Regions from separate parts of the Streptomyces sp. NPDC048420 genome, predicted to be linked through region 2. Evidence: riboswitches for the same ligand, from Rfam matches in the RefSeq annotation. Region 2 holds a riboswitch; the other holds the start of a gene.

Region 1 (4,203 bases), on a different contig from region 2:
AGGGGCCACCGGCGACGTGTCGGCTGTCGTCCGGCGATGCAGGTGAGGGCGGACCGGCGAGGCGCTGGCGGGGTTGAGTCGTCGAGAGCGTCCAGCGGGCCGCGCGGGTGGGGATTTCCCCGCGAGCGGAGGGGAGTTGGCGAAAGCCGTGCCGCTCAGGCGTCCCTGCGCGCCAGGTCCGCAGGGCGGGACGAGTGCTGCCGCGTCAGTGATCCCGGTCCCGAGGACATGACCGTTCGCACTCGCCAAAAACGCGTTGTCGTACCCAGCCCGGCCGCGTTACGTTCCTCGCACTCTGACGCACACGCTCTCTTGAACCATCGCCGCAGAACGGGAGCAGGCCTGCGCACAGCGCGCGGTGCCACGGAGGGGCGGCAAGGGATCCGGCCGACCGGCGGGTCCCGTACGCCCTCCGGAGGACTCTCCCATGAACATCGGCCTCGGCCTGCCCATCGACGACCCCGCCCAGCTGCTCACCTGGGCCCGGCGCGCCGACGCGGGCCCCTTCAGCACTCTCGGTCTGCTCGACCGCCTCGTCTACGACAACCCCGAGCCCCTCGTCACCCTCGCGGCCCTCGCAGGCGCCACTGCCCGCATCCGCGTCCAGACCGAGGTGCTGATCGCGCCACTCCACAACACCGCCCTGCTCGCCAAACAGACCGCCACCCTGGACAGTCTCTCGGGCGGCCGCTTCACGCTCGGCATCGGCGTCGGAGGCCGGGAGGACGACTGCCTGGCCGCCGGGATCGACCTCCACCGTCGAGGCCGCCGCCTCGACGAGCAGATGACGCTGCTGCGCCGCGCATGGTCCGGAGAGCCCTACGGCGAAGGTGTCGGCCCCATCGGCCCCACCCCCATGACCCCCGGTGGCCCGGAGGTGCTGTTCGGCGGCTTCGCTCCCGCCGCCCTCGAACGGGTCGGCCGCTTCGGCGACGGCTTCCTCGGCGCCGCCCTGCCGCCGTCCTTCATGTCCAACCTGTTCCGCGCCGCCACCACGGCCTGGCAGAAGCACGACCGACCCGGCCGCCCCCGCCTCGTCGCCCAGGCGAACGTCGCTCTCGGCCCGGACACCACCCTGGACCTGGCCCGCCGCAACCTCCGCGACTACTACGCCTTCAGCGGCCACGTCGAGTACATGGAGGCGGGCCTGCTCACCACCCCGCGCCAGATCCGCGAGGCCGCCGACGCCTACTTCGGCATCGGCGCCGACGAGGTGGTGCTCTACTGCTGGGCCCCGGACGCCGACCAGATCGACCGCCTCGCCGACGTGCTCTTCTGACGTCGTCCACCGCCACGGCTTCGGGGCCCGGAACCCGCGACCGGGCCCCGAAGCCGTCGCTCGCATGGTGGACGCCGCGCCGAGGCCCCACGACGTGCCCGGTAGGCTGGCCGACAGGCCGTGACTGGCGCGCTGGGATGGGACGGACCATCGGGGAGCGGCCTGTGAGTGACCAAGTGCCGTGCGCCTGGGCCGAACCGTGATCCGTGACCGCTTCAAGCCACGCAGCCCGGAGGCCGCCATGTCAGAGCAGCAGCCCCTGTCCACCGAGTCCACGGCCTTCCGCGCCGCCCTCGACGTGATCCGCGCCGTCGAGCCGCGCGTCGCCGACGCGATCGGCCAGGAGGTCGCCGACCAGCGCGAGATGCTCAAGCTGATCGCCTCCGAGAACTACGCCTCCCCGGCCACCCTCCTCGCGATGGGCAACTGGTTCAGCGACAAGTACGCCGAGGGCACCATCGGCCGCCGCTTCTACGCCGGCTGCCGCAACGTCGACACCGTCGAGTCCCTGGCCGCCGAGCACGCCAAGGAGCTCTTCGGCGCCCGCCACGCCTACGTCCAGCCGCACTCAGGCATCGACGCCAACCTCGTCGCCTTCTGGTCCGTCCTCGCCCAGCGTGTCGAGGTGCCCGCCCTGGAGAAGGCCGGCGTCCGTCAGGTCAACGACCTCTCCGACGCCGACTGGGCCGAGCTCCGCCAGGCCTTCGGCAACCAGCGCATGCTCGGCATGTCCCTGGACGCCGGCGGCCACCTCACCCACGGCTTCCGCCCGAACATCTCCGGCAAGATGTTCGACCAGCGCTCCTACGGCACCGACCCCGCCACCGGCCTCGTCGACTACGAGGCCCTGCGCGCCTCGGCCCGCGACTTCAAGCCGCTGATCATCGTCGCCGGCTACTCGGCCTACCCGCGTCTGGTGAACTTCCGGATCATGCGTGAGATCGCCGACGAGGTCGGCGCCACGCTCATGGTCGACATGGCACACTTCGCCGGCCTCGTTGCCGGCAAGGTCCTCACCGGCGACTTCGACCCGGTCCCGCACGCCCAGATCGTCACCACCACCACCCACAAGTCCCTGCGCGGCCCGCGCGGCGGCATGGTGCTGTGCGACGACTCCCTCAAGGACCAGGTCGACCGGGGCTGCCCGATGGTCCTCGGCGGTCCGCTCCCGCACGTCATGGCCGCCAAGGCCGTCGCCCTCGCCGAGGCCCGTCAGCCCTCCTTCCAGGACTACGCCCAGCGCATCGTCGACAACGCCCGCGCCCTGGCCGAGGGCCTGATGCGGCGCGGCGCCACCCTGGTCACCGGCGGCACCGACAACCACCTCAACCTGATCGACGTGGCCTCCTCCTACGGCCTCACCGGCCGCCAGGCCGAGGCCGCCCTGCTCGAGTCGGGCATCGTCACCAACCGCAACGCCATCCCGGCCGACCCCAACGGTGCCTGGTACACCTCCGGCATCCGCATCGGCACCCCCGCCCTGACCACCCGTGGTCTCGGCACCGCCGAGATGGACGAGGTCGCCGGCCTCATCGACCGCGTCCTCACCACCACGGAGTCCGGCACCACCAAGTCGGGCGCCCCCTCCAAGGCCCAGCACATCCTCGCCCCGAAGGTCGCGGACGAGATCTCCCACCGGGCCAGCGACCTCGTGGCCGGCTTCCCGCTGTACCCGGAGGTCGACCTCGGCTGAACCACCACCCAGGCGGTGCCGAGCGGCACATCACGCTCTTGAGTTGTCAAGGACCGATGACTCAGGTGGCGATTACAGATCGATGAGTTCCTGTCGTGGCGCTTCCCGCGGCGGTCCGGCTCCCGGCCGGGCCGCCGCGCGGCGTATCAGCCGAGTGCCGCCGGCCCCGACCGCGAACCCCACGGCAAGCCCCGGAAGCGCCCACCAGGCGCCGTGGCTCAGGCCCCCCGCTCCGTCACCGCCCTCAGTCCCGCGCTGCCCCTCCACGGCCCCGCCCACCAGCCCCGCCCGGTCAAGCTGATCGAAAACCGTCCGTGGCGCCCGATGCCAGCGGATGTCGTCGTCCTCCCTCTCCGGTGCCGGGTCCGAGCGCACCCATGGAGTGCCGTCCTCTGCCAGGAACAACTGATCCTGGCGCTCCACGGCCACGTCACCACCCGGCGCCGAGCCCGTCTGCGGCCAGCCACCGACACCCGTCAGCCCCCACACCACGGTGAGCCGTACCGGCGGATACCGGCCCTCCTCCCAGTCGCCCGACACCCGCTCCGTGCCTGTGTGCATCGGCTGCAGCAGCTGCCACAGGCGAGCGAAGTACGGCTCTGGGGATCGCACGACCTGCGTCCGGACAGAGCCGCCGGTGACGACCATCGCCAGGTCGGGCCTGTCCAGGCCCGACCCCCGTGTCGACAGCGTCACCGCGTCGGCCACCGGTGCTCCGAGCAGCGCCACAACCACCGACAGCGGTAAGAGCGCCGTGAGCGCCCGACGTGGCCCTGGCCGCAACCTCGTGTGTCTGCTCCCCACAGCCATCCCCCCTCGATCGACTCAGCCTCGCTTCCTCAAGCTCGTGGGCCCCCTCCTTCGTCACACATCGCGTAGTTCCTGCCGTGGTCCCGGCTCCCGGCGCAGGCGCTCCCATGGCATCCGCAGCGCGAACGGCCGCAGAACCAGAGCCAGTACGGCACCGGCCGCCAGACCCGGCAGCGCCCACCACCACTCGGTGCCGTCGTCCGCGGCCGAGGACGCGCGCACAGGCGCCGAGGTCGGCGAGACCTCCGCCGCACCGGGGTCCGGAGCCCCCGCGTCGATCTCCGGCTCCTGCCCGGGCGCCGGGAAGATGGCGTGGCCCTCGCCGGAGGCCTTGCCCATCACGCCCAAGTCGTTTAGCAGTGCACGCAATTGGGCGGGATTCTTGGTGGCGTGCCAGTGACCGTTCACCGAATCCGCCACG
Region 2 (4,203 bases):
TCGTCGCCCGTCGCCGTCAGGCCCGCCCAGCCGCGCTGGATCACTCCGCGCAGCCCGGCCCGGCGCAGCGCGCGCACGATCTCGGTGCTGGTCCGGGTGGGGTCGGGCACGGTCGCACTGCCCAGGCCCACGAAGACCGGCGGGGGGCCGGAGTCGATGAACCTCAGCAGGTCGTCAGGGAGCCGGTCGTCTCCGTCGTACGGCCACCAGTAGCCGGCCACATCCAGTCCGGACCGCCAGTCCCGGGGCCGGGCCACCACCCGCGGGCTGAATCCGTGCAGCACCGGCCAGCCCTGGCGTTCACGGGCACGGAGTGCCGCGGCCGGGCGCTTCGAGGGCAGACCCAGCCGGGTGCGCACCGCCGGCACGGCCGAGGCGAAGACCTGTTCCACGGCGAGGTTCAACCCCACCCCGGCGACCCGGTTGCCGAGCCCGCCCCAGGAGCCGATGCCCAGCATCGGGGGCGGGAACTCCCTTGTGGCGCCCAGGGGTTGGAGATTGAGTCCCAGGCTGGGCAGTGCCAGCCCCTCGGCGATGGCGTGCCCCAGCGGGGCCACCGACCCGGACAGGAGCAGCGCGTCGCTCGTCCGTGCGGCCGCCACCAGGTCGTCGGCCATCTCACCGGCCAGCGCTCGCGCCATCGCGACCACCCGTACCAACTTGCCCACACCGGTCGAGCTGCGGTGCAGGGCCCGGCCGCGCGAGGACTCCAGCTCGGCGCGGGGGTCGACGGGGAGCGCGTGGAACCCGAGCCCGGCCCGTGCCGCCAGCGGTCCGAAGCGCTCGTGGGTGACCAGGGTGACCTCGTGCCCTGCTCGCGCAAGACCGTGCCCGAGGCCGGTGAAGGGGGCGACATCGCCCCGGGAACCCGCTGTCATGATCGCTACCCGCACGACGGACAGTATGCCGCCGCGAGGAGCGAACGCCCCGTGCCGAACTAGTGACTCTGCCGTGCGGCGGCCGAAACCGTCTGCTCCAGCAGCGTGGCGATGGTCATCGGACCGACGCCGCCCGGCACCGGCGTGATCAGGGAGGCCCGCTCCACCGCGGAGTCGAAGTCGACGTCGCCGACGTTCCCCTCGTTGTAGCCGGCGTCGACCACGACCGCGCCGGGCTTGATGTCCTGGCCTCGGATCAGCCGGGGCCGCCCCACCGCGGCGACCACGATGTCCGCCTCCCGTACGGCCGCCGACAGGTCCGCCGTACGGGAGTGGCAGTAGGTCACCGTGGCGTCGCGGGCGAGCAGCAGCATCCCGGCCGGCTTGCCGAGGATCGCGCTGCGGCCCACGACCACGGCCCGCTTGCCGGCCGGGTCGACGTCGTACTCGTCGAGCAGCCGCATGATCCCGCCGGGCGTGCACGACACGAACCCCGGCAGGCCGAAGCTCATCGTGGCGAAGGAGGCGAAGGTGACGCCGTCGACGTCCTTCTCCGGCGCGATCGCCTCGAACGCGGCCCGCTCGTCGATGTGCGCGCCCATCGGGTGCTGGAGCAGGATGCCGTGCACGGTGGGGTCGTTGGACAACTCCCGCAGCGCGCCGACGAGTTCCTCGGTGGTGGTGGCGGGCAGCTCCACGTGCCGCGACTCGATACCGGCCTTGCGGCAGCGGTTGCGCTTCATCCGGACGTACGTGACGGACGCGGGGTCCTCACCGACCAGGACCGTCGCGAGACACGGTGCCTGTCCCGTGCGGTCGGTGAGGTCGGCCGCCCGCTTGGCGGTCTCCTCGACCATGCGCCGGGCGAGTGCGGTGCCGTCCATGAGCCGTGCCTGGGACATGAGCCACTCCTGAGCCGATCGTAGGAATCGCCCAGGCGCGCGGCATCGAGTGTGCGGACCGCTCCCCGGTGGTGCTCCACCTCAGCGCCAGTCACGGCCCGCTCATCAGACTAACCGACACGCTGCGCAGGACAGGCCCAGGTCAGGAGTCAGTGTCGAGATCTGGGCGAGGGAACTCGACTGGGTGGGCCCGGTGAAGGAGGCGATCTTCGCTCGGCTGGCCATCCTGGCCCGGCACGCGTCCCAGGCCCGCCGCGCCACCCTCGACTCCGACGGTCTGCGGAACTGGCAGTACAGGGTGCTGCTGACCCTGCGCCGGCTCGGCCCGCCGTACATCGGCAGCCCCTCGCTCCTCGCCGAGCACCTCGGACTTACAAAAATGGTTGTGGCCACCGAGTCGCAGTCAGCCTGGCAGGCACCGTCCGAGCCAGGAAGGTCCAGGTCAGCCGCGTCCTGATCTGGACCTTGGGCACCCTCCTCGCTACTCGTCCCAGGCCTGGATCAAGGTCTGTTCGGTGATCTTGCCGTCCTGCAGGGTCAGCATCGACTCGGACAGGACTCGTACCCCGTCGGAGTACAGGCACGACTCGCTGAACGCCACATGGTCGCCGTCCACGACACACTGTTCCATCTTGTGCGTCATGTCACGGCTGTAGACGTCCTCGAGCATCGCACTGATCTCGTCCCTGCCGTGCAGCACCTTAGGGTGACTGGGCTGGGTGTTGCGGTCGACGACGCGCATCTCGGCGTCGTCCGCGTAGAGCGACAGAAGAATCGCCGCGGAGTCTCCTTCGATCCCCCGGCGCAGTGTTTCGCTGGTGAAGCCTGAGCTTGCCGCCGTGCCCATGGTGACCTCCTTCGAGGGCCGCGACCCGACGAGGAACGGGCCGCCGTAGGGCCTCTACTACGAGACTCCTCCGCCCCGGCGGTCACGGCAAGCGCAGGCCGGGCGCTCCGCCTGACGGGTGAGCGGCGCCGGGCGGCCGTGTCCGCGAGGGCCCCGCGGGCGTTGCTGAACACATGATCTCAACTCGACGTATCGTCGCCGCCGTCGGTCTCGCCGTCGGCGTCACCGGTCTCGCCGCTCCCCTCGCGAACGCGGCCGACGCGGCCGCCCCGACCGCGGGTCCGCTCAGCCCGATGGCCATGCTCGACTCGCTCGCGATGAGCGACATCCCCGCGGAGCACAGGGCCCAGATGCCGAGGGTCTCCGAGCAGCTCAACAAGGCCAACGACCTGTACAAGCTGAACGAACTGCACCAGGTCACCGACCTCGCGGCCCCCGTCACGGGGTTGCTGCCCGCGATCGAGGGCTGACCCCTCCCGCACGGAGACCGAGGGCCGCCCGGAACGCCGGGCGGCCCTCGACGTATGTCCACTCGGAAGTCCAGGAAGTGGAACCCGGGTCGGGGATGCGTCATGAAGTCGTGGTGCGAGACGTTCGACGCGTAGGCGCCGGCCGGCGAGAACAGCACCCCGTCACCTGCCCGCAGCCCGGACACGGGAACCCGGCGGGCCAGCACGTCCTTCGGGGTGCACAACTGCCCGGCGAGAGTGATCCGGTCGCCGCTTGCCGCGGGTCTTGGCCGGGGGTGTGGCTACGCCTCCACTCCGCAGTACGCCGTCAGCGCCCGCCCCGGCTCGATCCGCAGGGTCGGCCCAGGGTAGGCCTCCGCCAGCCGGGCGAGCCCCTCGCCGTACGCCGCCCATCGACAGGACGGCCTCGGCGCCCCCCAGCTGCTCCGCCACTGCCAGGCCGTTGGCCAAGTGGGCGTGAATGCCCCGGAGTTCGAACTGAGGATAGGAGCTGTCGGCGAGGGCCACGGCGACCCGCGCGTGCGGGCAGCACCCCCACCCACGGCGATCACCTCGCCCGGTGTCTTGCCCGGACCGCCGAAGGCGAGCAGCCGGCCCGGGACCGCCTGAGCCTGGCGAGGTTCCAGGAGTGCGGGGCAGCCGCAGACCACGAACTCACCCGGCCGTGGCAAGAAACTGGGTGGCCGCGAGCTCCGCGTACAAAGGATCCCCGGCAACCAGTTCCTGATGCGTCCCCACCGCCCGCACCTGCCCCGCGTCCATCACCACGATCCGGTCAGCCATCGTCACCGTCGACAACCGGTGCGCCACCACCAACACCGTGGTCGTCCGTGCCACATCCGCCACCGTGTCCCGCAGCGCCGCCTCGTTCACGGCGTCCAGCTGAGACGTGGCCTCGTCCAGCAGCAACAACCGGGGCCGCCGCAGCAAGGCCCGGGCGATCGCCACCCGTTGCCGCTCGCCGCCCGACAGCTTGGTCCCCCGATGCCCGACCAGCGTGTCCAGTCCACTGGGCAACTTCGCCACCAGCCCGTCGAGCCGGGTCGTCTTCAGCACACGCGCCACCGCGTCCTCGCCCGCCTCCGGATTCCCCAGCAGCAGATTCT

What was found. A riboswitch is a leader RNA that binds a small molecule or an ion and turns the genes downstream of it on or off. The one in region 2 is predicted to bind ZMP and ZTP.
Region 1: linked by a shared signal. The riboswitch ahead of AB0D34_RS28985 (glycine hydroxymethyltransferase) and the one ahead of AB0D34_RS22080 (bifunctional 5,10-methylenetetrahydrofolate dehydrogenase/5,10-methenyltetrahydrofolate cyclohydrolase) in region 2 are both predicted to bind ZMP and ZTP.

Annotation. Positions count from the first base shown of each region.
Region 1 covers NZ_JBEZKG010000016.1:23,308-27,510, reverse strand. The annotation lists gene AB0D34_RS28990 (LLM class flavin-dependent oxidoreductase) at 428-1,279, shown strand; ZMP/ZTP riboswitch at 1,390-1,479, shown strand; gene AB0D34_RS28985 (glycine hydroxymethyltransferase) at 1,521-2,972, shown strand; gene AB0D34_RS28980 (hypothetical protein) at 3,045-3,695, opposite strand; gene AB0D34_RS28975 (hypothetical protein) at 3,837-4,203, opposite strand, start outside.
Region 2 covers NZ_JBEZKG010000011.1:204,851-209,053, reverse strand. The annotation lists gene AB0D34_RS22085 (glycosyltransferase) at 1-878, opposite strand, end outside; gene AB0D34_RS22080 (bifunctional 5,10-methylenetetrahydrofolate dehydrogenase/5,10-methenyltetrahydrofolate cyclohydrolase) at 938-1,780, opposite strand; ZMP/ZTP riboswitch at 1,803-1,885, opposite strand; gene AB0D34_RS22075 (hypothetical protein) at 1,965-2,237, shown strand; gene AB0D34_RS22070 (nuclear transport factor 2 family protein) at 2,262-2,627, opposite strand; gene AB0D34_RS22065 (hypothetical protein) at 2,801-3,097, shown strand; partial or broken gene AB0D34_RS22060 (type III PLP-dependent enzyme) at 3,169-3,592, opposite strand; partial or broken gene AB0D34_RS22055 (ABC transporter ATP-binding protein) at 3,752-4,203, opposite strand, start outside.